2 regions of the Chromobacterium phragmitis genome follow, and region 2 is predicted to be linked to the other one. Evidence: riboswitches for the same ligand, from Rfam matches in the RefSeq annotation. Region 2 holds a riboswitch; the other holds the start of a gene.

Region 1 (14,963 bases), 1.6 Mb from region 2:
TCCATCAGGCTGCCCTGCTCGCCGCTGTGCACGCCGCCGCGGGCGGACACCAGCACAACCTTCTTGTTCGGCACCAGGCCCACCGGGCCGGTCTCGGTGTATTTGAAGGTGCGGCCGGCTGCGAATACGCGGTCGATCCAGCTGCGCAGTTGCGTCGGAATGGAGAAGTTGTACATCGGCGCGCCGATCACCAGCACGTCGGCGGCCAGAAACTCTTCGATCAGCTCGTCGCTCAGCGCGGACTCGCTGCGCTGGGTAGCGGTCCAGTCCGCTTCCGGCGCGAAGCGCGCGCCGACGATTTCGCCGGACAAGTGGGCGATCGGATTGGCGGCGAGGTCGCGGTAGCTGGTTTCCACATTGCCATGGCGCTGACGCAGGGTGTCGGCGACGACGGCGGACAGTTCGCGGGTGACGGAGTTGTCAGCCAGGATGCTGGAGTCGAGGTGAAGCAGTTTCATGGTTTGGGTCCTTCGGGGTTCGATTGCGATGAGTGGATGATAGATATCCGGAACAATCAGGACTAGACTGCTAAATTCGAAAACATTGTTCTACCAGTGAGACAATAATGCAGGACCTCAACGATCTGCTGTATTTCGCCAAAGTGGTTGAGCATGGCGGCTTCATGGCCGCCGGCCGCGTGCTGGGCATTCCCAAGTCCAAGCTGTCCCGCCGCGTGGCGGAGCTGGAAAGCCGCCTGGGCGTGCGCCTATTGCAAAGAACCACCCGCCGCCTGTCGTTGACCGAAATCGGCAGCCAGTACTACCAGCATTGCCAAGCGATGCTGGCTGAGGCCGAAGCGGCGGACGAGGCGGTGCTGCACGTCAGCGCGGAGCCGCGCGGCCTGATCCGCGTCAGCTGCCCCGAACTCTTGTGCAAGACCATGATCAGCGCCGCGCTGCCGCGCTTCCTCGCCCGCCATCCGCAAGTGCGCGTTTCGCTGGACTCCACCAACCGCAGGGTGGACTTGATAGAAGAAGGCGTGGACGTAGCGCTGAGAGTGCGCAATGTGATAGAGGACAGCGCCAGCCTGGTGGTAAGGCGCCTGGGCAAGAGCCGGGTGATTCTGGTGGCCAGCCCGGATTTCCTGGCGCGCCATGGCGAGCCGGCGTTTCCGGAAAAACTGGCCTCGCTTCCCGCGCTGGCCATGAGCCGTCCGGACGGCCGCGGCCAATGGGTGCTGCTGGACAATGTCGGCCAAAGCTACACCGTGCATCTGGACGCGCCGCGGTTGATGACCGACGACATGATCGTGCTGCTGGAGGCGGCCATCGCCGGCATCGGGGTGGCGGCGCTGCCCACCAATGTCTGCCATCAGGCGCTGGCGGATGGGCGGCTTAGGCGCATCCTGCCGCAATACGACTTCCCATGGGGCATTCTGCACGCGGCCTTTCCCACCCGCCGCGGGCTTTCGCCGGCGGTGCGCGCTTTCCTCGACTTCATCGCCGAGGAATTGATCAACGAGGAAATGGCCGGCGACTGGGAACGCCACGCCCCCCCTTTGGCATAGCCATTGCTTGGCATGGGGCTCGTCCCCATGAAAGCGATGCCATGTTCACCCTGCGCCCGCTGCGCGAAACCGACTCCATCGAGCGACTCACCGAACTGTTGCACCAAGCCTACGCCCAATTGGCCGCCATGGGCCTGCGCTACACCGCCGTGGACCAGAGTCCTGAAGTCACTCGCCGCCGCATCCGCGGCGGCCACTGCCTGCTGGCCTGGCACCAAGACGAGCTGGCAGGCACCGTCACGGTGCACCGCCCCCTGCTCACCTCCCACTGTCCGCAATTCCGCCAGCCGGATACCGCCGTGCTGGTGCAACTGGCTGTCGCCCCGCGATGCCAGGGCCTGGGTCTGGGCGAATGGCTGATGCAGGCGGCGGAAGATTGGGCCCGCGCCCAGAGCTGCGCCGCCATCCGCCTGGACACCGCGCGCGACGCCGCCCACCTGGTGCGCCGCTACCAGCGCCGCGGCTACGCCGTGGAAGCGCCGCTGCAATGGCCGGACAAAGCCTATCAAAGCGTGGTCATGGTCAAGTCGCTGGAAACTCTGCCGCTCCCGACGACTCGAAACAAGGATTGCAGCGCAACAAGCTGATGGCTGCGCGCCACACATTGGCCCCAGACCATCTGCATTTGTTGCGTCGCAGCAAATAACGAGTACAGTGTCGGCCATGGCCCGCATCGGCCGGCCATCCTTACCTACCGTTCAAGAACAAGGGGTTGCAATGTGGTCAACTGCTGCAGTTCAAGGCGGGAAGCTCCCGTTCCCTCAACCGTTGTTTGATTACTGGCTGGACGCCTGCCAGCGCGGCATCCTGTACTGGGACACGCTGTACCAGCGCGGCGCCACCTATCTGCAGCACTGCGAAAGCGGCAAGCCGCCGGTGCTGGTATTCGATTACGCCATCATCATGGACGGCCGCGATCTGCCCGATCCCGCCAACTACGCGCTGGCCGCCATCCAGCCGCCAGCCGGCTGCCCCGCCACCGACCCGGCCAAACGCCCCTTTGTGGTGATAGACCCGCGCGCCGGCCATGGTCCCGGCATCGGCGGCTTCAAGATGGACAGTGAAATCGGCATCGCGCTGCAGCAAGGCCATCCCTGCTATTTCGTGATGTTTTTCCCCCAGCCTGTGCCGGGCCAAACCATTGAGAGCGTGGCCAAGGCCGAGGGCCACTTCCTCAAGCGCGTCAATGAGCTGCACCCGGACAGCGACGGCAAGCCTTTCGTCATCGGCAACTGCCAGGGCGGCTGGGCGCTGGCCATGCTGGCCTCGGTCGCGCCGGAACTGGTCGGCCCCATCCTGCTCGCCGGCTCGCCGCTGTCCTACTGGGCGGGCGTGCGCGGCAAGAACCCGATGCGCTACGCCGGCGGCCTGACCGGCGGCACCTGGACCGCCTCGCTGGCCGGAGACCTGGGCAACGGCCATTTCGACGGCGCCCACCTGGTGGAAAACTTCGAAAAACTGGACCCGGCCAACACGCTGTGGAAGAAGGCCTACAACCTTTACGCCAAAGTGGACACCGAACCCAAACGCTATCTCGACTTCGAGCGCTGGTGGGGCGGCCATTACCTGCTGAACAAGGCGGAAATGGAGTGGATCAGCCAGAAGCTGTTCGTCGGCAACGAGCTGGTGCAGGGCAAGATCGCCAGCCACGATGGCAAAATGCGGGTGGACATGCGCAACATCCGCTCGCCCATCATGGTGTTCGCCTCCTGGGGCGACAACATCACCCCGCCGCAGCAAGCGCTGAACTGGATCGCCGACCTCTACGACAATGTGGAGGACATCCGCAACAACGAGCAAACCATCGTCTACTGCCTGCACAACAAGGTGGGCCATCTGGGCATCTTCGTGTCCGCCGGGGTGGCCAACAAGGAGCACAGCGAATTCGCCAGCGCGCTGGACCTGATCGACGTGCTGGCGCCCGGCCTCTACGAGGCGGTGATCGAGGATATCGCTCCCGACGCGCCCGGCCAGGAGTACATCGAAGGCCGCTACATCATCCGCTTCGAGGCGCGCGACGTATCGGACATCCTGGCGCTGGATGACGGCCGCGAAGACGAGCGGGCGTTCGAAGTGGTCAAGCGCGTATCCGAAATCAACCAGGGCGTCTACGACCGCTTCGTCTCGCCCGCGCTGCGCGCCGCCAGCAACGAGGCCAGCGCCCGCCTGCTGCGCGAGCTGCATCCGGCCCGCTTCGAGCGCGCGCTGATTTCGCCGCGCAATCCCTGGCTGTGGTGGCTGCCTGGCCTGGCGGCCCAGGTCCGCGAACAGCGCCGCCCGGTAAGCGAGGACAATCCGCTGTGGCAATGGCAGGAGCGCGTATCCGGCTGGATCGGGCAATCGCTGGATCGCTACCGCGACTCCCGCGACGCCGCGCAAGAGCAGCTGTTCCGCGCCATCTACGAATCGCCGCAGCTGGCGACGCTGGTCGGCGTGCCGCCGGCGGGAGAACCGCGCAGCCAATCGCTGACCTGGGAAACCCGCGAATTGGCGCGCCTCAAGCGCGAGGCCTTGGACCCCAGCTTCGAGCACGGCACGCTGGCCGACGGCTTCGTGCGGCTGATGCTGTATGTCAGCATAGGCATAGGCGTGGTGGACGAGCGGCCGTTCAACGCCATCCGCCGCGTGATGCGCGACGTGCGCCACGAATACCCACTGACACTGATGCAACTGAAGGACATCGTGCGCCACCAAGTGGCCCTGGTGCGGTTGGATGCGCCGCGCGCGCTGCGCGGGCTGGCCCGGCTGCTGCCTGACGCCCGTCCCCGCCATCAGGCCTGGCTATTGGCGCGCGACCTGCTCGCGCTGAACGGCCCCATCCCAGCCGAACATCAGGCGCGGCTGGACGAAGTGGCCAAGGTGCTGGAACTGGATGCCGACGCGGCCTCACGCTCCGCGCTGCCCGCCGCGCCAGCCAAACCGGCGGCCGAGGAAAAGCCGGCCCAGCCTGCCGCCAAACGCTCAGCCCCGGCCAAAAAACCGGCGATGGCGAAAGCCCCGGCGGCCAAACCGGACCAGCCATCCAAGTCCCCGCGTTCGAGCGCCAAACCCGCGGCAGCCAAGGCCAAGCCCGCCTCCGCCCGTAAAGCGCCGGCGAAGGCCAATGGCCAGGCGCCGGGCGCTTCGACGCTGGCGGACGTCGGCAACAAGCAAGGCAAGGCCTGAGTCATGCGCAGGAACCGGGCGCGCCTGGTTCCTGCATTGACTATTCCAATAGCAAAAGCTAATATTCCACTCCTGCGGGAGAGAGGGGCCGCGCCCCCGCCGAAGACGCAAGCTCCCATAATCGCTCAGGCACCCGTACCGCAGCGCAGTATAGATTCAAGCCGATTGGAGAGAGGCCGCCCTGCGCGGCCCACCGAAGGGGCAAGCGGCCGCAGGCCGCGCAACTCTCAGGTAAAAGGACAAGGGGAGAGGCTGTTACCCAACCCGGAAACCGTCCAGGAGTTTGCCTTGTCCATCCATCCGCATTGCCGCGCGCACCATCCGCGCCTCATTCCCGCACGCTGTCCGCCCGCCACCGCAGGCGTTTTCTTGCTTCGCACTCACAAGATTTCATCATGCTGACCTTGATCTACCTGATCGCCATCACCGCGGAAGCGATGACCGGCGCGCTGGCGGCCGGCCGCCGCCACATGGACATTTTCGGCGTAGCCGTCATCGCCTTTCTCACCGCGCTGGGCGGCGGAACCGTGCGCGACATCGTGCTCGGCCGTTACCCGATAGGCTGGACCCAGCATCCGGAATACGTGCTGCTGGTGGTGGCCGGCGGCCTGGCCGCGGTGCTGATCGCGCGCTACATGCGCCACCTGAACCGCTTGTTCCTGATACTGGACGCGCTGGGCCTGGTGGCGTTCACCATCATCGGTTGCGACGTGGCGCTGGGCATGGGCTACCATCCGGTCATCATCGTGATGGCCGGCATGATCACCGGCATCGCCGGCGGCATCCTGCGCGACGTGCTGTGCAACAGGGTGCCCATCGTGTTCCGCCGCGAGCTGTACGCCAGCGTGTCGCTGCTGGTGGCCATCCTCTACCTGGGCCTGAACCGCCTGGGCCTGCAGCACGACTGGAACGTGGTCGCCAGCTTCGCCTTCGGCCTGGCCCTGCGTCTGACCGCGCTGTGGCGCGAATGGCAGCTGCCAGTGTTCTCCTACCGCCACGATCACCACTGACAGCCCGCCCCAAGACGAGAAACGCTCCGTCTCGCGGGGCGCTTCCCATGCCGCCAGTCAACGCCTGGCTATCTCGCAGCCGCAAGACGGGCAGCCGCGCGCCTCCCCGCCCGCCTCCTGCTCCCGCAGGCGGGCGAGCACCGCCTTGCCCGGCAGCAACACGATGCCCTTGCCCGCCGCGAACGCCTTGGCGACCGCGGTGAACTCCCCGCTACACACCACGAAACCACGCTCCACGCCGCGGGACTGCATCACTCCATACAATTCTCTCACCACTGCCACGCCCACTTTCTGGGCATTCCAGCGCTTGCACTGCACCAAGTGGCACTCATCGCCCAGAAACAGCTCCAGGTCCACGCCGCCATCCGCGCCGCTCCCCGCGCGCGCCTCCACCCGATAGCCCTGGCGACGGAACATGACGCCCACCAGAGCCTCGAAATCCTGCCAGGACAACTCCGCCAGTCTGCGCAACGAGGGCTCGCCAGAAGCGCGGCCGCGCTGTCGAAACCGCCGCGCCAACCCCATGACCGAACATGACGCGAGCGCGCCGGGCAAGCCATATCGCAACGACAGCCCCAAAGCGGAAGGAATATCCGAAACAGCAGCCACAGGCAGGTATTGCCTGCCGGCAAACCAACTCAAAGCCGCCAGCGACAGCAGCGTATGCCAGGGGAGATGAAGCGAACGACTGCGGAATGCGCGTCCGCTGATTTTTCTTATGATTCGCATAATATTTCGCAAATAGCATAATCATATCAAAATCAGCAATCAATATAAACAAATAGCCTTTCAATATCCAAACAGTCGGCATTTCATTCCCAAATCCAGTCGTAAGATTTTTGCATGATTTGACAACTAAACGTCATTCGATGTAGACAGTCGGCCCAGATCCCAACTATCAACCATCCACGCCCCCCCATGCGAACGCCAACCACCATATTCCGACTCGTCCTTCGCTCACTGCTGCTGATCCCCACCCTGCCGCTCTGCTATCTGCTCGCCGCGCTGGCGCTGGGCCTATTGCCTAGCAACCGCGAGTGGGCACAACCCGAGGCTGGCATTCCCATCTATCTGGACAGCAACGGCGTCCACACCAGCCTGGTCATGCCAGTGAAAACCGCCCAGGCGGATTGGACAACCGCCTTTTCCCCTCGACAACTGTCCAAACCGGAGCGCTACGCCCACTCGCCGTACATTTCCATCAGCTGGGGCAGCAAGGTGTTTTTTCTGACCATCCAGAGTTGGAAAGACCTCAGCGCGGGCAAGGCGCTATCGGCCTTGGCCTTCGACCAGAGCGTGCTGCACGTGGAGTACCTGCCCCAGCCCAAGGAGGGCAAGGATACCAAGCGGGTGCTGGTCAGCCCGGAGCAGTACGAAAAACTGGTGGCCTTCATCCATCCGCCGCAGCGCGCCATTCGATGACCAAGGCCAAGCCCTGCAAGAAAAGGGCTACCACTATTACGACAACGACGCCTTCTACACCGCCCATGGCCGCTATAACCCCATCGTCACCTGCAACCAGTGGACGCGCGACGCGCTGGCCGAAATGGGAGTGCGTACCGCGCTATGGTCTCCATTCGTCCAACCCTTGTTCTGGCAGCTGAAAAAATAGGGAAGTCTTCAAGACATCTCCTGCAGCCACGCCAGCAGATCCGCGGCCAGACCGTCTCGCCTGAACGGCTCCGGCGACAACAGCGCGTAGCGCGCGCCATCCTCGACAAAGCCCAATGGCGCGGCCAGCAAGCCATTGTCGACATCATCCCGGACTAGGCGCCAAGGGCCTATCGCCACCCCAAGGCCCGCCACCGCCGCCCGCGGGCTGAAGTAAAAGCGCTCGAACCACGGTCCCTCGCCCGCGGGGGCCGCACCCCAGCCCACCACTACGCCGAGAGAGGCGCTGTCATATGTGCAGACATACGCACTTAGTAGCTATTGTGCGGTTCAAGCCATCGCACATCAACGCGATGCACAAAGTGAGGCCCAGCAGAAGCTGTATCGCGAACTTACTGATAAGTGGCGGCGCAAGCACTACGAAATCAGCATCAAGCTGCATCATCTGGCCCATGGCTACGCCGCGCAGATGGTGAAGGAAGATAGGGTCGCACCCGAAGTCGGCGAGATTAACGCTTGGGCAGATATACTGGCCCTGCCAGACAACATGTCTGCCCATGAGTACGCAAGTCGCGAGTTTCGCCGGAATCCCAATGTTTGCGATCAGCCTTAATTACCGCGCATGGTAGCTCTCCAAATCCATGAAAACTCAATGCGGGGGATTGGTGGGGTTTTGATGCAGGACATATGCCATTGATATGCTTTTGAGTTTTACCTCGCCCACTGCGCAGCAGATATGCCAGCGCGTTGGCTTCGAGGAACAGGAAGCCTTTGGGCGGCACCAATCATCACCCGCGACGGGTTACAGCGAAGAACTTATTGGTTTTTATTTTGTCACTCAATAGGTATGGATAGAGCACACCATTTGCTCATCCACATGAAAAACATGGCATCTTTCTGCGCCGGACGGGTGAAGATAGGCAATGCACCATTCAAAATAGTCAATATGGATTTTAGCCCATGATCGCAGCTTTTCTGCAATATCCCGTTTCATTTGGAGATCCCGCCGCAAATTTTGGAAAGGTTCGCGATCTTGTAGGTTCGACGCATTTTGATCTCATGGTCATGCCAGAACTTTTTAATATCGGCTATTTCCACGATTCACGTGAAGCCTTGTCACGTCATGCTGAATCGGCATCCGATGGGCCGAGCGCGCAATTTCTTTTGCAACTATCCGCGGAAAAGGATGCGACATTCATTGCCGGCATCGCCGAGCGTGATGGTGATCGCATATACAACACGGCGATTATCGTATCGCGAGGACGATGGCTTGGGAAGCAACGTAAGTGCCACTTGTCTCGCTTGGAGAAGCCGCTTTTTTCTCCTGGCGATTCATTGCAGTGTTTCGATGACGGGAACTGCCATTTTGGCGTATTGACCTGTTTTGATCTCTGGATGCCAGAAGCCGCGCGTTTACTTGTTCGCCAGGGCGCGCAGTTACTCTGTTGCCCAGCCAACTACGGCGGACCGTGGACGACACATCTTGCGCGCATTCGTGCGATGGAGAATGCCACTCCTCTAATTTGCGCCAATCGCAGCGGCAATGAGATGTATGCTGGCAAAGAGGAAAGATTCAGAGGCGAAAGCCAAATTATCGGCCCAATGGGAGAGGTTTGGACATCCGCGACCGAGGAGGCGTCGCTTGGCGTTTCGCTGATCGATCCCAACTCGCACGTTCTCAAGTCGAATCCTATGTGCGATGACCTGATGGATGAAGCAAGCCGTTATGCTTTATCTGGTCCGCACTTAAGATAAATATCTATCGCCCATAAGAAAAATCCCCCACAAACCACAGGGATGGAGGGGAAGTAGCCTATTGCTCCGTGATTGCAATTGTTACCTAACGATGAGCAATCCATCTAGCCGCGCCATGCCGCGCGGCGACCGCACATCCTGGCGCATTTGCCAGCGCTGAGCCATGTCCTCTGACTCCAGCCGCACCGTCCCGCGGCCAAATTCCCGATTGATTGCGTCCAGCGCCCCCATTAGCTGGCGCCGGCGCGGATCAGCGGGGCGGCGAATAGGTCCGCCTGCGCCACGGCACGCGGGCCGATTTCCTGCAGCAGGATGCCGGCGTTGTGGTACAGGTAGCCGCACCGATAGATCTCACGTAATTCGGCCAATGCCGCCAGGTACTCATGCAGATTGATGCTGTCGTCGAGATAGTCGTCGGCGGGCGACGGAAACCCGGCACGAACCGGGGCCAGAACGAACGGCAATGCCCCCCTCTCGAGGGGTCAAGCAAGAAGTTGAAGTCATACCGATAGCAATTTGAATTTGTGCATTTTCAAATTACGCGATAGACGCGCCGTCGGGCAACAATCATTCGACAAGCGGCAGGAAAATGACAAATTGGTTTTGGCGAGAAGGAAAAAGCAGACCAAAAAGCTGACCAAGCCCCCCCCAACTAGCCCAAAAAAAAGCCCCGCAGAAGCAGGGCTGTTTTTGTAAGCAATTGATTTTGCTAAGAATTTGTGGTGGAGGCGGCGGGAATCGAACCCGCGTCCGAAAGTCCTCTACAGTGAGTTCTACATACTTAGTCGTGTCATTTGGGATTTAACCGCTGCCACGCCGACGGACAGGCTGGACTTTGGCGAGTTACCTATTATTTCGCACTGAACCAAGTAACCCGGAACAGCACTAGCAGATGTAGAGTGACACTACAGGGTTTTGACGCCCCCGGCCCATCTGCGAACCGTTGTAGTGTCTGGCCGGCCGTTAGGCTGCCAGAGCGTAAGTTTCGTCGTTTGCGACTATATAAATTCAGCGTTTTACGGGGTGACTGAAATCCCGGTATGCCCCCATCTGCTTCGCAACCCCCGTCGAAACCAGGTCGCCCCCAGATAAGAATGTTCATTATATTACAACTATCATCGCTTGGCGAGCGCCCGCATGCTCGCCGACTCCAGCTTACTTGAACAGCATATGCCCCAGCTTGGCGGCCTTGGTGTCAAGATAGCGGTCGTTGTACGGATTGCGGCCCACTTGCAGCGGCACGCGCTCCACCACCTTGATGCCGGCCGCTTCCAGCGTGGCCAGCTTGCGGGGGTTGTTGGTCATCACCTTGACGCTGCTGATTCCCAGGTGGTCCAGCATGTGGCGGGCGATGCGGAAATCGCGCATGTCTGCCGGGAAACCCAGCCGCTCGTTGGCCTCCACCGTATCGGCGCCGCCATCCTGCAGCTTGTAGGCGCGGATCTTGTTGATCAGGCCGATGCCGCGGCCTTCCTGGCGCAGATACAGCAGCGCGCCGCGGCCAGCCTTGCTGATGGCTTCCATCGCCGCTTCCAGTTGGAAGCCGCAGTCGCACCGCAAGGAGAACAGCGCGTCGCCGGTCAGGCATTCCGAATGCAGCCGCGCCAGCACCGGCTGGCCATCGCCCACCTCGCCCAGCGTCAGCGCCACATGCTCCTGGCCGCTCTCTTCCTCGAAGCCATGCATGGCGAACTCGCCCCACGGCGTGGGCAGCTTGCAGCTGGCGATGTACTGGATGATAGGTTCGGGAGCGGATTGCGGGTGCGGCGACATGACTTCTCCAACGCTGAGGAATGCAATGCGAAAAGGCCGCGCGGCGGCCTGTGGTGATGCTTAGTTGGGGAGACTTTCCCCGTTTTCAAGCGGCGGCAGATTGACGAGTATCTGCGGCAGCACGATGGCCAGCGCGGCCAGCCATACCTGCCGCTCCGGCGTGAAGTGGCCGGCGGTGAACGACTCGGCGTCGATGATGCCCAGCACGTTGTCGTCGCGGTTCAGCACCGGCAGGCAGATCTCGCTTTTCACCTTGGGATCGCACTCGTAATAACCCCCGCCCTCGGCACGCCATTGCGCGATGTCGTCCACCACCACTCCCCAGCCGGTAAGGCCCACGCGGCTGTTGTTGCTGAACTCGGCGAACGCTTCCGTCAACGGAAACTCGGCGCGGCTTTCCACGCCCTTGTAGGCCAGCTTGACCAGCACCGCGTTCTTGCCGATGCCGATCTTGCGGTAGATGCCGATCCAGTCGGCGCCGATCTTGGCGTTGACCGAGTCCAGCAAGGCGTTCAGGTTGACCAGCCCGGCGGTGGTTTCCGGCGTTTCCACGCCCAGCGCCACGCGCAGGTCGTACGGGGTTTCGTCCAGCTCGTCGTACAGCGAGCAGCTGCCGCCCTCGCCCAGTTTGGGCACCTTGTAGCGGTACAGGTCGCGGCTGGGCGCCGGCTTCGCCACGGCGATGACGGCCTGCAGCGTCATCACCGCGATCTGCAGTTCGGTGATGTCGAGTTTCAAGGCCTGCTCTCGCAGATAGTCGGTCAGCTGGCTTGCGGGTATCATGGGGAACTCCTGAACGGCGGCGCGCCTGAGCGCGCTGAATTCGAAACGCAACAGGATATCAAACCCGACCACGCTTCGCCATTTCGCCACTTTATATCGTAATGACCGCCATTCATATCCGCCAACCCGTTCTCACCATCAAGGCCGGCGCCGGCGCGCGCCGATTGCTGCAGCAGGGGCTGAGCCCCTTCCAGGTGGCCACATTGCCCGGCGCGGCGGGCGGCCCTAAAGCAGTAGGCATGACCGGGCTGGACCAGGCGGTGTTCGGCTGGCTGGCTGGAGCCCCGCGCGAACGCGAACTGGTGGGCGCGTCGATAGGCGGCTGGCGCTTCGCCTGCGCGATGCAGCCGGACCCGGCCGCAGCGCTGTCCCGCCTGGCCGAACGCTACACGGCCGAGCATTACCACCCCGGAGCCACCGTCGCCCAGATCACCGCGCAAACGCGGCAAATGCTGCGCGACATCCTCGGCCCGGATGGACTGGAAAACATTCTCGCGCATCCGCATTACCGGCTCAGCCTGCTGCTGGTGCAATCGCGCGGCCTGACCAACCGCGAAGCCCGTTCCGCCTTGTTTTCCGGCCTGGCGCTGGCGGCGGCGCTGAACGCCGTCTCGCGCCCCTTGCTACGCCACAGCTTCAGCCGGGTGATCTGCCACGACCCTCGCAGTTCGCTGCGCTTCCGGCCGGAAGACGCCATTCCCACCCGGCTTTATCCTCTTAACGCGGATAACCTGGAACAGGCACTGATGGGCACGGTGGCGATACCTGGCGTGCTGCACGGCGTGCAGCTGCCGGGCGCGCCCAAGGCGGTCTACCGCGACGGCGGGCTCACCGACTACCATATCGACTTCCCCTTCGCCCACGGCGACGACATCGCGCTGTATCCGCACTTCACCGACCGCATCGTGCCCGGCTGGTTCGACAAGACGCTGCCATGGCGCAAGCCATCCGTCGCCCATCACGCCAACACCGTGCTGCTGGCGCCGTCCCGCGAATACCTGGCCGCCCTGCCCGGCCAACGGCTGCCGGACCGCAAGGATTTCCGCCGCTACCAGGGGCGCGACGAATTGCGCCGCCGGCACTGGAAAGCCGCCAGCGCGGAAAGCCAGCGCCTGGGCGACGCTTTTCTGGCGTGGCTGGAAAAGCCCGGCTCCATTGCCGTGCAGCCGCTGTAAGCGCCCTCCTCGCTGCGGCGCAAAAAAAGCCGGGCGAACCCGGCTTTTCTGATTTTCCTGCCGGCAAGCGTCATTAGCCAGCCAGAGACCAGCACTGCTCTTCAGGCATGTCGCGCGGCGTCGCGTTCAGCTCCACTACCACGTCGCGGCTCTGCGAGCCCTTGCTGAGGCGGATGGTCATCTTGTCGGCCACGCCAGCTTGATCGGCATCGCGGCGGTAGGTGAAAGTGCCCCAGTCGGATACCGCGGCGCGGCCCAGTTGCGGCGCCTGCGCCAATTGATAGCGCTCCACCCCGCCCACGCCCTGCAGCTGGCCGCGCAGGCAACGCGCCGGGCCGCCATAGCTCAGCTTGGCCAGACCCAGCTCGCCGGTTTGCGGCGGTTGCGGCTTGCCGCTGCCGGCCGGACCCAGCGGACCTTCGCAACGCAAGGTTGCGGTTTTGCGCTTGAAGTCGTAGTCCGTAGCCGAGCAGTTGGTCGCCATCAGGTTATTGATGCCGGAAGTTTTCACCAGGCCTTGCAGCGCGCCGTCCAGCAGCTTGTCCAGCTCTTGGCGGGCGCGGGTGTTGTCGCTGGCGGACAGCGGCAAGGCGCCGTTGCACTCGAAGCGGCGCAGCGCGCTGGTTTGGCCGTCGGCCCATACTTGGCAAGCCACCGGCAGCGAGCGGCGCAGCGCCGCCTCCACCGCGGCGGCGTCGCCGGACTGCCATTTATCCTGCGCCACCCAGTCCACGCCCTCTTCGGTCGAGGTATCGCCCAGCTGGCCGGACTTGGCCAGCTGCACCTGCTGGTCCACGTACTGGCGGAAGCCGGACACCAGCGCGGCGTCGCCGCCCATGCCGCTCACCAAGGCGTCGAAACGCTTGACGTCGTCGGCGCGCAGCGAGGCCAGGATGTCGGCGATCTTGCCCGGCTGTTGCTGGTTCAGGTAGTAGAACCACAGCGCGGAGTGGCTGTAGAAATCCCAGCCGTCGCTATAGCTGGAGCGCATGATGCGGGACGGCTCCAGGAAGCTGTTGGGCCAGCCGTTCGCCACCACGTCCACCACGTGGCCGCGCACCTTGATGCCGTCGCGCGAGGTGCTCCAGGCCATGAACTCGGCGAAGCCTTCGTCATACCACGGCATGCGGCGGTCGTCGCGATAGAACTCGGACGTGCCCCACATGCCCGGCTGAATGTAGCGGCCGGACAGATAATGCACATACTCGTGGCGCACCAGTTCTTCCAGGGTCAGATAGCTTTCGCGCGGCACTTCGCGCTGGTAGGTGTAGAAGGTGCCATCCTTCTCGATGTAGATGCCGCCGTTGTCGGTGGACAGCTCGTTGAGCAGGCCCTGGAAGCGTTGGTAGGCGGTCTTGGTGCCGTAGATCACCATCTTCAGCTTCTCGTTGCTGTCGCCCGTCACCGCCTCCTTGGTGCCGGCCACGCGGAACAGCTGGGTCTGCACCTGCTTCATCGCGTAATACAGCGGCTCCACCTCGGCCAGGCTCAGCGGGGTTTCGAACACCAGCTTGCCGTTGTCGAAGCTCCAGCGGTTGGGGAACAAATTGACGCGCAGCTCCTGCTCAGCCTGGCAGATACCGTAGCGGTCGCATGGCACCTTGCCCAGCTTCTTCAGCGCGTACACGGCCTCCGCCCAAGCGGCGCCGAACTTCTCGCCTTTCAGATGCAAGGCGACGGCGGCCTCTGCCTGCGGCGCGGTGCGCGGGTATTGCATGAAGCGGCCGGTTTCACGCAGGGTATTGAGGAACATCTGCTCGTCGGCGAAAGCCGGCTGGCCGGCGCGGGTCAGCCCCGCCAGGCTGGCCGCCAGACCGTCAAGCTGGCCCTTCTCCACCTTCTGGGCGAACTCAGGCTGGTAATGCATATTGAACAGCAGGGTTTGCATCGGATGCAGCGCGAAACGCGCCCAATTGTCCTTCGCCGCCGCGTTGTAGCGGCTGAAGAAACTGGCCAGCAGCGGCAAGGCGTAGTCGGCCTTGCGCACCGAATCCGCCAGGATCAGGGTCTCCGCCACGCTCTGTCGCGCGTCGCGCTCGCGATACCAGGCGTCGTGGTCGCCGCTGCTGTCTATCGCCTTGACATTCCACAGCGCCGGATTGGCTGCCATCGCCTCCACCACCTGCATCACCGGCCTATCGACCGCCGGGCCGTAATCGCCCACTTCCTTGGCGTGGCTGTATT
Region 2 (14,963 bases):
CGCATTCTATGAACAAGCAAGACACGCCAACGGCAAGGCGTTCCTCTCTCCCCTGGCGGCCGTGCATTGCGACCGCCTCCGCCATACTACCAAATCCAGCCTACTCGCATGCAACTGGCAATGCGGCGCGGACAAAGGAAGCGGCGCGTTGCGACATTGTCGCCGCCAAGCAACGGCCCCGCCTTGCCCTGAAACAAGCCACCCAAAAAAGAAAGAGACTACTCTGTTATTAAGCAGAGTAGTCGATTGTTGCCCGGAAAACCGCTTATTTCAAGCTTACGGCGGCGAAATTGACCCGGCCATAAGGATTGACCGCATAACCGGAGACTTCCTTGCGCGCCAGGCCATAAGCGGTGGGGTGAGCCAGCGGCAGCCACAACGCCTGCTCATGGATGACGCGTTGGGCCGCCTGATACAACTTGGTCCTGGCCTTGAAATCGCTGGTCTTCTTGCCGTCGGCGATCAGCTTGTCGAGCTTGCCGTCGCAATAACGGGCGAAGTTGGTGCCGGACTGCACCGCCGAGCAGGAAAACTGCGGCGTCAGGAAATTGTCCGGATCGCCGTTGTCTCCGGCCCAGCCCATGAACAGCATCTCGTGCTCGCCGGCCTTGCCGCGCTTGATCAGCTCGCCCCACTCCAGCACCTTGATCTGCAGCCGGATGCCCACCTTGGCCAGATCCGCCTGCAACATTTCCGCGCCGGCCTTGGGGTTGGGATTCAACGTGCTGCCGCCGGGACGCGCCCATACCGTGACATCGAAGCCGTTGGGGTAGCCAGCCTGCGCCAACAGCTTCTTCGCCTGCGCCGGATCATAGGCATAGGGCTTGATGGCTTTGTCGTAGCTCCAGGTGTTGGGCGGATAGACCAGATTGGCGGCGCTGGCGGTATTGTCGAACACTGTTTTCAGGTAGCTGGCCTTGTCGAAGGCCAGGTTGATCGCCTGCCGCACCAAGGGATTGTCCAACGGCTTCTTTTGACTGTTGAAAGCGACGAAGGCAGTCATGAAGGCCGGCGTCTGCGACACCTGCAGCCTGCCATCGGCCTTGGCCGCCAGCACGTCCTGCGGCTTGGGCGACAGCGCGATCTGGCACTCCCCGGCGCGCAGCTTCTGCAGGCGGACACTGGAATCCGGCGTGATCGCGTAGATCAGCGCCGAAGCCTTGGGTTTGCCGCCGAAATAGGCCGGATTGGGCGCATAGCGCACCAGCGCATCCTTGGCGAAGCTCTTGAAAATGAACGGTCCCGTGCCGATGGGCTTGCTGTTGAGCTCCGCCGTTTTGCCCGCCGCCAGCAGCTGAGCCATGTATTCGGCAGAGTAGATGGACGCGAAGCCCATGGTCAGGCTGGACAGGAAGGTGGCTTCCGGGTAATTGAGTTCGAAACGCACCGTCTGCGGATCAAGCTTGCGCACCGCCTTGATCAGCTTGGGAAACTGCATCGATTGCGCGTGCGGATAGCCGGCCGGCGCGGTCTTGTGCCAGGGATTGTCCGGATTCAGCATCCGGTCGAAGGTGAGCACCACGTCGTCGGCGTTCAGCTTGCGCGTAGGCTTGAAGTAGTCGGTGCTGTGGAAGCCGACGTTGGGCCGCAGGTGGAAGGTGTAGCTCAGGCCATCCTCGCTCACCTCCCAGCTGCTGGCCAGCCCCGGCTGCAGCTTGCCGGCGGCGGCGTCGTACTCCACCAGGCGGTTCATCAATACGTCGGCGGAAGCGTTGGTGGTGACCAGCGAGTTGTACTGCACCACATCGAAGCCTTCCGGATTGGCGTCGGTGCATACGGTCAATGGCTTGGCCGCGTAAGCGGCCAGCGGCAGCAAGGCCGCCAGCGCGGCTACGCTCAGTTTCTGCATATCGTTCTCCTTGCCTCAGACGGAAATGCCGTCTGCATTTACCCGCATAGGGTAAGCGAAGAACGCGGTCAAACCAACGATTTAATCCACATATTGATATAAGGCCGCCGCAGGCTGCGCCAGGCGTTGCAGAAAGTCTCGGGCGGACAGCGCCGGACTATACAGAAAGCCCTGGTACTCCTGACAGCCTCGCTCGACCAGCCAAGCCAGCTGATCCTCGGTTTCCACGCCCTCCGCCACCATGTTCAGCCCCAACATCCGGCACAGGGTGGTGATCAGCTCCGCGATGGCCGGCTTGTCGTCCAGCGTGGCGATGAAGGAACGGTCTATCTTCAGCGAAGTCAGCGGGTAACGCTGCAGATACGCCAAATTGGAATAGCCGGTGCCGAAATCGTCCACCGCTATCCTCACGCCCAGCGCGCGCAGCGCCTGCAAGGTGCTCATGGTCTGCTCGTCGTGCCCCAGCAGCACGGATTCGGTGATTTCCAACTCCAGCCGGTCCGGCTGGCAGCCGCTGTCGGCCAGCAGTTGCTCGATCAGGGACGGCAGGCCGGGATCCACAAACTGGCAGGCGGACAGGTTCACCGAGACCAGCAAATCCAACCCGCTCTCGCGCCACTGCCGCTGCTGCCGCGCCGCCTGCGCCAGAATCTGCCGCCCCAGCTCCATCACCATGCCACAGTCCTCGCACAACGGGATGAAGCTGTCCGGCATCAGCAGGCCGCGCTGCGGATGCCGCCAGCGCGCCAGCGCCTCGGCGCCGACCACTTTGCCGCTGCCGATATCGACCCGCGGCTGGAAGTAGGCGAGGAATTCGCCGGCATCCAGCCCGCGGCGAATATCGGTCTCCAGCGCCAGCTGCGCCTGGCTGCGCGCCTCCAGCGCCGGCGTGAAGAACATCAGATTGTTGCGCCCGGCATCCTTGGCGGCGTACATGGCCAGATCGGCGTGGCGCATCATCTGCTCCAGGTCCAGCGCGCGCCCCTCGCACACGCTGACGCCTATCGACGCCGACACGCCCACATCCATTCCTTCCAGCCGCATCGGCACCGCCAGCGCCTGCAGGATGCGGCGGCCCAGCGTTTCGGCGCGTTCGGCCACTTGCGGCGCGCTCAGCATCACCAGAAACTCGTCGCCTCCCAGCCGCGCTGCTTTCTCGTCATGCCCCAGCAGGCCGACCAGCCGGCCCGCCATCCGGATCAGCAGCTCGTCGCCGCAGGCGTGGCCGAGCGAATCGTTGACATTCTTGAAACGGTCCAGATCGATGAACATCAACGCCACCTGGCGGCCGTTGCGCAGCGCTTGCTGCAAGTGCGGCAGCAGTTCGCTGCGGATGCCGTTGCGGTTCGGCAGGCCGGTCAGCACATCGTGGTTGGCCAGGAAGCTGGCGCGCGCCTCGGCGTGCTTCAGGTCGGTGATGTCCACCTCGCTGACCAGCAGCGCATCCTGGCCAGTGACCGCGTCGCGGCAGGCGCGGGCCGCCACCTCATGCCAGCGCATACCCTCGCGGGTGTTGACCCGCGCCAGCAACCGCGCTTCGCCGCAGGCGGCCACGCCTTGACGCAGCTGTTGCCAATCGCTGTCGTGGACGAAATGCTGCCGCCAGTTCTCGCCCGAGGACGCCAACCACTCGCGCGCGGCCGGGTTGCGATATAGCGCGCGGCCGTCATCGTCGTACAGGGAGATCAGCACCGAGGTGTGCAACAGCGCTTCGGTGCTGCGCAGCGAGGCGGGGTCGGCGCTCAGGCTGTTCTGCGCCTCGCAAAACATCAGCATTCGGCCATTCACCCTTATGCCGCGGAATTTCACCTTCAACACGCAAGGTCGGCCGTTGGGATACAGCGTCCAGCTTTCGACGAAACTGGCGCCCTCGCGCTCGAAATCCTGCTGGTATTGGGCCAGCCTTTGCGAAACGGAGACCGACATGTCGCTCGCCATGTCTCTATCCTGCAGCTCGCGCAAGCTGCGCGCGCCCCACACCTGCAGCGCGGCCTCGTTGGCCCAGAACACCCGCTTGTGGTCGATGTCGAAAATCCATACCGGCAGGCTCAAAGCCTCCAGCAGCTCCAGATTGCTCCCCTGCCAGGAGAGCACGCTTCTCATCGACATGTCCGACGCCAACCTTTTATTTATTCATCAAAAACTGCCGCGCGACTGCCATCGCGGGCGCTGGTCATTGTAGCAAACACGTCTCATTTCCTGACTCGTTTTTTGCGTTTGCCTATGATTGACTGCGATGAAGCGCCCCAGTTTGCTCCATGCAATAAAAAACAGGGCCGCTGGCCCTGTTCCCAACTCGCCGCCCAGCGTCAATGCTTGCAGGCGAAAATCCTGGCCATGCTATGGTGGTGGGGGTAGCCATGGCTGAGGTCCAAAGCGAATTCCTCCTGGTAGGCGAGCGGCGTCAAGCCGTTAAACTGCTCGCGCAACTCTCCTGGCTGATAATAGTGGCGAATATAGGCCGCGGTCTCGCTGATCCCGCCCCCGGAGCCGCAGCAGCCCGGGTCGTCCACCATGAATACCGCAGCGAACAGATAGCCCCCAGGCGCCAGACCGGCCATCATCGCCTGCGCCAGCCGTTGCCCGGCGGCGGCATCCACATGGTCGAGCGCGGTATAGGCGATGATGATGTCGTAGCGCTGCGGCTCGATCTCCAGCTCGGTCAGGTTGACCACCTTGCCGCTGACATCCACTCGCCGCTGATCAGCCAGCTCGCCTAGCCGGGCGATCGCTTCGGGCGACTCGTCGATGCCGAACATCGAGTAACCGCGGCTCGCCAAATAGAACGCGTTGCGTCCCTGGCCGCAGGCCATGTCCAGCCCCCGCCCGCCTCCCTTGACATCGTATTTGTCGAGAAAGTACATCAGCGACAACGCCGGCCGATCTCCATAAAAGGAACCATTGCGGCGGTAAAAAGCATCAAAATTAGCGACGCACATATCATCCACCCCTGCTTCTTTCCTGCCCGAGACGCCGCCGCGCGCGCGGCGCGGCCACTAGCTACGTACTACCCCTTAGTGATAGTTCGCACAGAAACAGATGACCACTTAGTTATGATTTCTAAGTGTTTGTACGTAAAAGTTCATGAAACATAAAAAACCCCGGCAAACAACCGTCTGCCGGGGTTTAAAATGACGCGCGCAAGGACGCTGGGCGCGCTTACATATAGCTATCCGTGCTCGGGCAGCTGCACACCACGTTGCGGTCGCCGTAGACGTCGTCGATGCGGTTCACGCTCGGCCAGAACTTGTTTTCCAGCACGTAAGGCAACGGGAACAAGCCCTGCTCGCGGCTATATGGACGGTTCCAGTCGCCGGCGATGTCGGCCTTGCTGTGCGGCGCGTTGACGAGCGGATTGTTGTCCGCCGGCCAGGCGCCGTTCTGCACCTGGTCGATCTCGGCGCGGATGGCGGCCATCGCGGCGATGAAGCGGTCCAGCTCGGCCTTGGGCTCGGATTCGGTCGGTTCAATCATCAAGGTGCCCGGCACCGGGAAGCTCATGGTCGGGGCGTGGAAGCCGTAGTCCATCAGGCGCTTGGCCACGTCCACTTCGGTCACGCCAGAGGCGGCCTTCAGCGGGCGCAGGTCGATGATGCACTCATGGGCGACGCGGCCGTTGGCGCCGGTGTACAGCACCGGGAAGTGCTCGCCCAGACGGATGGCCAGGTAGTTGGCGGACAACAGCGCGTTTTCCGTCGCCTGCTTCATGCCTTCCGCGCCCATCATCGCGATGTACATATACGAGATCGGCAAGATGGAAGCCGATCCGAACGGCGCGGCGGATACCGCGCTCTGGCCTTCTACCGCGCCCGGCACCGAAGCCACCACATGGTTGGCCATGAACGGCGCCAAATGGGCCTTGAGGCCGATCGGGCCCATGCCCGGTCCGCCGCCGCCGTGCGGGATGCAGAAGGTCTTGTGCAGATTCATGTGCGACACGTCGGCGCCGATGTCTGCCGGACGGGTCAAGCCCACTTGGGCGTTCAGGTTGGCGCCATCCATATAGACCTGGCCGCCGTGCGCATGGACAATCTCGCAAATCTGCTTGATGCCCTGCTCGAATACGCCGTGGGTGGACGGGTAAGTGATCATCAGCGCGGCCAGGTTGGCGGCGTGCTGCTCGGCCTTGGCCTTCAGATCGGCGACGTCGACGTTGCCGGCATCGTCGCACTTCACGACCACCACCTGCATATTCATCATCTGCGCGGTGGCCGGGTTGGTGCCGTGCGCCGATTGCGGGATCAGGCAGATATTGCGATGGCCTTCGCCGCGCGACTCATGGTAGCGGCTGATGGCCAACAGGCCGGCGTATTCGCCCTGGGCGCCGGAGTTGGGCTGCATGGAGATGGCGTCGAAGCCGGTGATCGCCTTCAGCTGCGCCTGCAGGCCTTCGATCAGCTCCAGATAGCCCACGGTCTGCTCGCGCGGCGCGAACGGGTGCATATTGGCGAATTCCGGCCAGGTGATCGGAATCATCTCGCTGGTGGCGTTCAGCTTCATGGTGCAGCTGCCCAACGAGATCATCGAGTGATTCATCGCCAGGTCGCGGTTTTCCAGCTTCTTCATATAGCGCAGCATCTCGTGCTCGCTATGGTGGGTGTTGAACACCGGGTGGGTCAGGATGGCCGACTCACGCTTCAATGCGGCTGGAATCGCGTCCTGAGCGGCGGCGTCCAAGGCGGCGATGTCGGCCGGCTTGCCGGTGAACAGCTCGATCAGCTTGGCCAGGTCGGCTTCGGTGGCGGCTTCGTGGAAGGCCACGCCCAGCACGGTCTTGCCGGCGCGGCGCAGATTGTAGCCGGCGGTCAGCGCAGCGGCGTAGATGGCATCGGCCTTGGGCGCGTCCACCTGCACCGTGTCGAAGAAGCGGTCGAACACCAGCTTGCCGCCGGCGGCCTGCACCGCGTGGGCGAAAATGGCGGCCAGCCGGTGGATGCGCGCGGCGATGCGCTGCACGCCTTCCGCGCCGTGGTAAACGGCGTACAGGCCGGCGATATTGGCCAGCAGCACCTGGCTGGTGCAGATATTGGAATTGGCCTTCTCGCGGCGGATGTGCTGTTCCCGGGTTTGCAGCGCCATGCGCAGCGCGGCCTTGCCCTTGGCGTCGATGGACACGCCGATGATGCGGCCCGGCGCCGAACGCTTCATCTCATCCTTGAACGCGAAGTAAGCCGCGTGCGGGCCGCCGAAACCCATGGGCACGCCGAAGCGCTGGGTGTTGCCCAGCGCGATGTCGGCGCCCATCTCGGCCGGCGACTTCAGCGCCACCAGCGCCATCACGTCGGCGGCGACGGCGACGACGCCGCCCTTGGCCTTGATCGCGGCGATGTGCGGCGTCAGGTCGATCAGATCGCCCGCCTCGCCCGGATACTGGAACAGCGCGCCGAAGTAGTCGCCGCTGCCGGCCTCTTCCGGATGGCCCGACACCAGCTCGAAGCCGAAGTACTTGGCGCGGGTCTTCATCACGTCCAGCGTCTGCGGCAGCACGCGGCTGTCGACGAAGAAGCTGACGGACTTGGACTTGGACACGCGTTTGGCCATCGCCATTGCTTCCGCGGCGGCGGTGGCTTCGTCCAGCAGCGAGGCGTTGGCCATTTCCAGGCCGGTCAGGTCTATCACCATCTGCTGGAAGTTCAGCAAGGCTTCCAGGCGGCCCTGGGCGATCTCGGCCTGGTACGGGGTATAGGCGGTGTACCAGCCCGGGTTCTCCAGCACATTGCGCAGGATGACGGCGGGCGTCAGCACCGGGGAGTAGCCCAGGCCGATGAAGGACTTGTTGACCACGTTCTTGGACGCTACCGCCTTCAGCGCGGCCAGCGCCTCGGCTTCCGGCTGCGGCGACGGCAGATCCAGCCGGCGATTCAGGCGGATGTCGGCCGGCAAGGTCTGGTCGACCAGCGCGTCGATGGACGGCGCGCCGACGGCGGCCAGCATTTCGGCGCGTTCGGCGTCGGACGGGCCGATGTGGCGGGCGATGAATTCGTGGCGATTGAAGAGTTCGGAGAGCGACATGCTTGGGACTTCCTTCTTTGCGGCGGCCTGCGCGAGGCCGCGCCGGGAAAAACAACGCCCCGGCGTCTGGCGACGGCGGGGCGGTCAGGCGATCAGGCGCCGATTTCCTTGGCGTAGGCGGCGGCGTCCATCAGCCCGTCAAGATCCGCGGCGTTGGCCGGCTTGATCTTGAAGAACCAGCCGTCGCCGTACGGCTCGTTATTGGCCAGATCCGGCGCGCTTTCCAGCTCGGCGTTCACTTCCAGCACTTCGCCGGCGATCGGACAGTAAACATCGGAAGCGGCCTTCACCGATTCCACCACGCCGGCCTGCTCATCCTTGGCCAGGGTCGCGCCCACTTTCGGCAGTTCGACGAAGACGATGTCGCCCAGCAGTTCCTGCGCGTGCGCGGTGATGCCCACGGTCACGGAGCCGTCGGCTTCCAGACGCAGCCACTCGTGGCTGTCGACATATTTCAGTTCGGCGGGAATGTTGCTCATCTTGAAGTTCTCCAGCTTTAGATCAGATCAATGGTGACGGCAGTCGCCCCGAGGCGTTGCCCGATTATTCGAAAACTTTCTTGCCGTTGCGCACGAAGGGCATCCTCACCACGCGCACGTCGGTCAGCGCGCCGCGCAGGTCCACCTGGGCCGAGGCGCCGGTAGCGGCCGGCACGCGGGCGATGGCGATGGAATGCTTCAGCGTCGGCGAGAAGGTGCCGCTGGTGATCACGCCTTCGCCCACGCCCTCCACCACCACCTTCAGGCCTTCGCGCAATACGCCGCGGCCTTCCAGCACCAGGCCCACCTGCTTCATCTTCACGCCGGCGGCCTTTTGCGCCTCCAGCGCCTCGCGGCCGTTGAACTTGCGCTCGGCCGGTTCCCAGGCGATGGTCCAGCCCATGCCGGCTTCCAGCGGCGACACGGTTTCGTCCATGTCGTGGCCGTACAGATTCATGCCGGCTTCCAGACGCAGCGTGTCGCGCGCGCCCAGGCCGATGGGCGATACGCCGGCATCTTGCAGTTGATTGAAGAAGGCGATGGCCTGATCGGCCGGAACCATGATTTCCAGCCCATCTTCGCCGGTGTAGCCGGTGCGGGCGTAGAACCACTCGCCCTGCGGCAGGCCCTGGAACACTTTGAGCGCGCGGATGGCGTCGGCCAGTTCCGGTCGGATGGAGCAAACCTTGTCTATGGCCTGGGGGCCCTGCACGGCCAGCATCGCCAGGTCGCGGCGCACGTTCAGCGCCACGTCGAAACCGGCCCTCTGGCTCTCCATCCAGGCCAGGTCTTTTTCGGTGGTGCCGGCGTTGACCACCATGCGGTAGCCATAGGAAGTGAGATAGACGATGAGGTCGTCGACGACGGTGCCTTCCGGCGTCAACATGCCGGAATACAGCGCCTTGCCCTCGAAGCCGAGCTTGGACACGTCGTTGGCGATCAGTTTTTGCAGCCAGGCTTTGGCGTCGGGTCCGGTGATGTCGACCACCGTCATGTGGGACACGTCGAACATGCCCGCGTCGGTGCGGACGATCTCATGCTCTTTCAGCTGGGAACCGTAATGAATGGGCATTTCCCAACCGGCGAAATCGACCATCTTGGCGCCGGCGGCGAGGTGGGCTTCATACAGCGGAGTACGTTTCGGGGCCGTCATGGCGCGGTTCCTTGCAGAATAGTGTGGATAGCCTCATCAACCACACCCCTCTGTCCCTGCACCTGAGATTTTCCGGCCGGATAAGCCGTTAGCCCCTTCGGTGGGCATCGCGCGGACGCCGCTCTCCAGATTGCGCGAACCGGCTGCCGCCGGCCCGATGATACAGTCCTTTTGCCTGAGCGATTGCGGGTGCGCTTGCGCCTTCGGCGGCGGCCCAAGGCCGCTCTCTCCTGTATGATCCGGCGATTATGGTGTCAATATCCGAGCCTTGGCAAGCCGAGTTTATTTCCAGATCAAAGCAATACGATAAATGTTTTTTTATGAAAAAAAACGCAAAAAATCATGTAATTTATTTTTCGAAAACCACCGGCATTTCCAAAAAAACAACGGCCGCCCACATGGATCAGGCAGCCACTGGAAGAGCGGGAGCGGCGTGTTCCGCCGCCCAACATCATAAAGCGCAGTTTAGCGCCGGGTAATGCTTTGCAACTCCCTGGGCTCGGTTTCGCCGATATTGCGGAAGGCCTCTTTAACCTTTTCTGCGCCGGTGATGCCCGAAAAATAGAACGGAGCCATATCCACCACTTGCTGCTGCACCCGGCAACCCAGGCCTTCGCGCGCAGCGTTGGTCAGCAAGCCGCTATCGCCATCGCCAGTCCAGACAAACATGCCGCCTAGGCCCTTGGAGCGGGCATACTCGGCCTTGGCCTTCACCGACCGCGGCGTATCCAGCGACATGAATACCTGGCTTTGGCTGTTATACAGGAAATCCGCGTCCGCCACCGTGTCGGTATACAGCTGAAAACCATTGCGGCCGGTCTGATTTTCGAAGTCCATGTACTGGTACAGCACATCCGGCCATTCGGTGGTGCCAGACTCGAAACTACCCACCGTGGTTTGATCCGGGTAGGGCTGATAACTGCCGCGCAACGGCGAAACGCCATCGATCCTGGCGCGTTGCGCGTTGCGGCTGTAGGCGGCATAGCCGAGGAAAATCTTTTTCGGCGCCACGCCCAGGCTCAGCAGGTAGTCCACAGCCTTCGTCGCGGAGTTCTGGCTGGCGTCGGAAGGATTGCCTCGCAAATTGGTGTGATGCGCCAGATGTTCGGCCCAAGGCGTGCCGAAAAAGTCGTAGCACATCACATTGAGGCCTTCCACCCCTGCCGCCAACAACGAAGGAATATCGGCCGCCGCCATCTTGGCCGGTTCGGCGTTGACCGCGATGCTCAAATGCATGGACGGCAAGTGCGCCTTGATTTCCCGGATCAGCGCCGCGAAATTGGGGGCGTCCTCTGGACCGAATTGATTACCCGGCGCGCCCGGCACGCCCGGATATTCCCAGTCGATGTCCAGATCGGTGAACATCGGGAAGGCATCGACAATGCGCTTCAGGCTAAGGGCAAGCACGGTGCGCAATGCCGGCTCCTTGGCGATGTGATGGAAGGCCTGGCTCATGGTCCAGCCGCCCAGGCTTAGCGATATCCGCAGATCCGGCTTGCTCCGCTTCAGCTTGACCAAGGCGCCGAGCAGGCCTTGCGCCCGGTCAGGGTGGAACATGGCAATCGCGTCGTTGCTCACCCAGCTGTTGAAACCGCAGTTGATATAAGACAGCACATCGCCCCAACTGTCGGTGAAAGTGGCCTTGCCGCGTTGATTCGGCAAGTCGGCCGGGCCGCTGGCGATGCCGAAATCGATGGCGGCTTTGTCTATCACCGGCTTCTTTTCCCCTTCGTCGCCGATGATGCCGGCGAAGCCGACCACGATCTTGTCGAATGGTCCCATGGCCTGCAGACGCATCGCATCGGTACCGCGCCCGCCGACCGAATAATTGACACTTGGATCGCCAGGGCCATTCCCATAGCGACTGTCGTATTGCGACCAGTCGGTATAGTAGCAAGCCACTTGAAACTCATTGCTTTCGTACTTATTGAAAACGTTTTTCACCACCCGGCCCGGCGTATAGGAAAAAAGCTTATCTTCAACTGCCGCATCAAAATGATTGACGGCATACGTCTTTTCCGCCGCGCCCAATCCCCACACCTGTCCATTCACAAGCGTGCCGGGATCAGATGAATATACCAGCGCGTCATCTTTCACACCCCGCTTCAGCTGACCGTCATTAGGCATTTTGTTTCCCATACAAGTCATCCTTTTCAGTACGATTTTAAAAGACCGACGAACTGCGAGGAGATGATAATGCCGCGCCCAATCCAATTAAATGCAAGGCTTGGCGAAACTGACCCAAATGCCAGAAATGCATGAATAAATCATTAAATCTTATAAAACCGAAAAATGACCAGGCAAAATAAAACGCGGCAAAACTTGCCGCGTTCGTTTCATTCCAAATCAGACACCATCAATTCGCATGGCGTTCTTTTAGCTGCCAGACATAAATCGGCAAACCCAGCAACAATAGCAACATGCCCCACATAACAATATCGGCGCCAGAACCATACAAGGCCCACAAGGAATAAATAAAGCCAATGCCGGAGAAAAATCCAGGCGCGATGTAATCCTTGGGCGCGAACGCCTTGCCGCGCATCAACATGATGGCGATCAGCGCCATCGAGCAAAACGCATAAGGCAGCAGCGTAGTGGCGGTCGCCAGCAGGATGATGAACTCGAAGATCTTCACCCCGCTGTCGCCGCCGGCGTACTTCATCGCCATCAGAATGGTGACCAGCGCGCTGGATAGCACCAGGCCGAAGATGGGCACGCCGGCCGCGTTGCGCTGGTCGAAACGGCTGGGGAACAGGCCATCCTTGGCCGCGGCCGCCGGCACATGCGCCTGCATCAGGCTCCAGCCGTTGAGCGCGCCGAAGCAGGACACCACCGCGCCGAAGCCCACCAGCCAATAGCCCCAGTCGCCCCACATCAGCCGCGCCGCGTCGGCGAACGGCGCCTGAGAGGCGGCCAGCACATCGACCGGCATCAGCCCCATCAACGATACCGTGGACAGGATGTAGAGCACGGTGGCCAGCAGGGTGCCGATCACGGTGGCCCGCGGGATGGTCTTCTCCGGCTCCACCACGTCGCCGGCCGGCACCGACGCTGACTCCAGGCCGAGGAAGGCCCACAACGTCAGCGCCATGGTGGCGGACAACGAGGACAGCAGCGGCTTGTTGTGCGGATTGAATGCCAGATTATCCGGCTGGAAATGGAAGAAACCGATGAAGGTAACCGCCGCCAGCGGCAACAGCTTCAGCAGCGTGGTCACCACCGCCACCACGCCGGAACTGCGCGCGCCGCGGCTATTGATCCAGGTGACGATCCAGATCAGGCCGATGGCGACGGCGCCAGCCAGCGGCTCGTTATGCCCCAATATCGGGAAGAACACCTGCATGTAGCTGGTGGCCGCCACCGCCAGCGCGGCGTTGCCCGCCCACAGCGCGATCCAGTAGCCCCAGGCGATCCAGAAGCCGGCGAAATCGCCGAAGCCCGCGTGGATGTACGCATACGGTCCGCCCTCTCGCGGCAGGATGGATGACAGGCGGGCGAATACCAGCGCCAGGCAGATGGCGCCGCAGGAGGTCAGCAGCCAGCCCAGCATCGACACACCGCCGAACGGAGCCAACGAAGCCGGCAGCAGGAAAACGCCGGAGCCTATCATATTGCCCACCACCAGGGCGGTGCACATCCAGACTCCGAGCGAGCCCTTCTTTTTAACGGAACTGTTTTCGTTCAAACCTGACTCTCCGTGGGAACGAAAGCATCGCGCGCCGGAGTGATCCCCCCCAGCGTCAGACATGCGAAAAAGGTCAAAACCGCATCGGCAGGCCTATGGGCCATGGCTTCAAGATAGCTGAAGCCGGAACGCTCGGCTGCGTCGCAGCCGGATGCGGCCTGCCGCCGCGCCAAAAAAGGGCGCATTAAAACACAGTTTTGACGTAAAAACATGTCGCATTGACGATTTTTTCAGGAAAAAATCACACCCAAACAAATGCTTGCGTCATTTAATGGAAAAAGCGTCAGGAATGAGGGAGTTGCAAGGGGCCGGCCGGCACCCTGCTTAATGACCAATTCGCCACCGCCCAGCGCCACAGCTCGTCCAAGCCGGCGCAATCGGCCGGAGGCGCGTGGCCCAACAGCGCCAACGCGGTGCCGAGCTGGCTTGCGGCGGCATCCGCCGATATGGCCGGCGCCAGCGTCTGCTTGGACAACTTTTCGCCAGCGGCATTGGTCAACACCGGCAGATGGCAATAGCCTGGCGCGGATAGGCCCAAGGCCTCATATACGGCCAATTGCCGCGGCGTGGACACCAGCAGGTCCGAGCCGCGCACGATGTCAGTGACGCCCTGATCGGCGTCATCCACCACCACCGCGAGTTGATAGGCCCAGAAGCCGTCGGCGCGCAGCAACACGAAATCGCCGATGTCGCGCGCCAGGTCCTGCCGGTACGCGCCCTGCAGCCGGTCGTCCACCACCCGCTCCCCTTCGGCCACGGCCAAGCGCCAGGCCCGGCCCTCGCGGCCGCCGGGACAGCCGCGCCGGCAGGTGCCCGGGTAAACGTAGCCGTCCAGGCCGCGGCGCGCCAACGCAGCGATTTCCTTGCGGGTGCAGCAGCAGGCGTAGGCTTGGCCAGATGCGGCCAACCGTTCCAGCGCGGCGCGGTACAAGCCATGGCGACGACTCTGGTACGCCACCTCGCCGTCCCACTCGAAGCCGAAAGCCTCCAGCGTGCGCAGGATGTCGTCGGCCGCGCCCGGCACTTCGCGCGGCGGGTCGAGATCCTCCATGCGCAGCAGCCACTGGCCGCCGCGGCTTCGCGCCTCCAGATAGCTGCCGACAGCAGTGCTGAGCGAGCCCGCGTGTAGCAGGCCAGTGGGGCTGGGGGCGAAACGGCCCCGATAGAGCGCATTGGACATCTTGAGGATTTTGCCGGAGCGTCGAACGGGCGAATTATCGCTAAAATAACGACTATCCCGAATCACGATCCAGCCTTACTGAGGATACAAGAATGGCGTACGTTGTAACCGATGCCTGTATCAAATGCAAATACACCGACTGCGTGGAGGTCTGCCCGGTGGACTGCTTCCGCGAGGGGCCCAACTTTTTGGCGATCGACCCTGACGAGTGCATAGACTGCTCGCTGTGTGTGGCAGAGTGTCCGGTCGGCGCCATCTATCCCGAGGACGATGTGCCCAAGGGGCAAGAGGCGTTCATCCCTCTTAATGCCGAGCTGGCCCGGAATTGGCCCAGCATCGTGGAGCGCATCGATCCACTGCCCGACCACGCGGATTGGGCCGACGTGAAAGACAAGCTGAAATATCTGGAACGATAAGCCTCTTCCCCCTCCCGCGAACAAGGCGACGCATGCGTCGCCTTGTTCGCGTCCGCGGTCTGGGCTCAGATGAACAGATCGATATCCCCTGTCTTGGACGCCTCGCCCTGATCGATGATGCGCCCACGGTATGGTTGCTCCTGCTTGACCGCCGTGCTGTTTCTCTTCATTTTTTTAATCAGCACCTTT

What was found. Region 2 has a riboswitch for glycine ahead of gcvT (glycine cleavage system aminomethyltransferase GcvT). Riboswitches for the same ligand answer to the same signal wherever they lie in the genome.
Region 1: another riboswitch for glycine. It lies ahead of DK842_RS17155 (trimeric intracellular cation channel family protein); the one in region 2 lies ahead of gcvT (glycine cleavage system aminomethyltransferase GcvT).

Annotation. Positions count from the first base shown of each region.
Region 1 is NZ_CP029495.1:3,621,974-3,636,936, reverse strand. Features, by position in the region: gene DK842_RS17175 (FMN-dependent NADH-azoreductase) at 1-458, opposite strand, end outside; gene DK842_RS17170 (LysR substrate-binding domain-containing protein) at 566-1,507, shown strand; gene DK842_RS17165 (GNAT family N-acetyltransferase) at 1,549-2,094, shown strand; gene DK842_RS17160 (DUF3141 domain-containing protein) at 2,276-4,672, shown strand; glycine riboswitch at 4,738-4,823, shown strand; glycine riboswitch at 4,828-4,925, shown strand; gene DK842_RS17155 (trimeric intracellular cation channel family protein) at 5,068-5,682, shown strand; gene DK842_RS23470 (restriction endonuclease) at 5,740-6,153, opposite strand; gene DK842_RS17145 (TIGR02117 family protein) at 6,601-7,104, shown strand; gene DK842_RS24285 (DUF2459 domain-containing protein) at 7,022-7,294, shown strand; gene DK842_RS24140 (type 2 periplasmic-binding domain-containing protein) at 7,303-7,560, opposite strand; gene DK842_RS23075 (hypothetical protein) at 7,589-7,906, shown strand; gene DK842_RS17125 (nitrilase-related carbon-nitrogen hydrolase) at 8,254-9,048, shown strand; gene DK842_RS24280 (DUF4113 domain-containing protein) at 9,130-9,279, opposite strand; gene DK842_RS23705 (S24/S26 family peptidase) at 9,279-9,512, opposite strand; RNA gene ssrA (transfer-messenger RNA) at 9,769-10,134, opposite strand; gene ribA (GTP cyclohydrolase II) at 10,204-10,821, opposite strand; gene DK842_RS17100 (GAF domain-containing protein) at 10,882-11,604, opposite strand; gene DK842_RS17095 (hypothetical protein) at 11,706-12,779, shown strand; gene DK842_RS17090 (M9 family metallopeptidase N-terminal domain-containing protein) at 12,853-14,963, opposite strand, start outside.
Region 2 is NZ_CP029495.1:414,019-428,981, forward strand. Features, by position in the region: gene DK842_RS02080 (ABC transporter substrate-binding protein) at 266-1,849, opposite strand; gene DK842_RS02085 (putative bifunctional diguanylate cyclase/phosphodiesterase) at 1,931-3,952, opposite strand; gene DK842_RS02090 (class I SAM-dependent methyltransferase) at 4,159-4,713, opposite strand; gene gcvP (aminomethyl-transferring glycine dehydrogenase) at 5,009-7,861, opposite strand; gene gcvH (glycine cleavage system protein GcvH) at 7,954-8,340, opposite strand; gene gcvT (glycine cleavage system aminomethyltransferase GcvT) at 8,405-9,493, opposite strand; glycine riboswitch at 9,534-9,632, opposite strand; glycine riboswitch at 9,647-9,736, opposite strand; gene DK842_RS02110 (glycosyl hydrolase family 18 protein) at 9,959-11,707, opposite strand; gene DK842_RS02115 (amino acid permease) at 11,850-13,130, opposite strand; gene gluQRS (tRNA glutamyl-Q(34) synthetase GluQRS) at 13,462-14,358, opposite strand; gene fdxA (ferredoxin FdxA) at 14,451-14,774, shown strand; gene cheD (chemoreceptor glutamine deamidase CheD) at 14,840-14,963, opposite strand, start outside.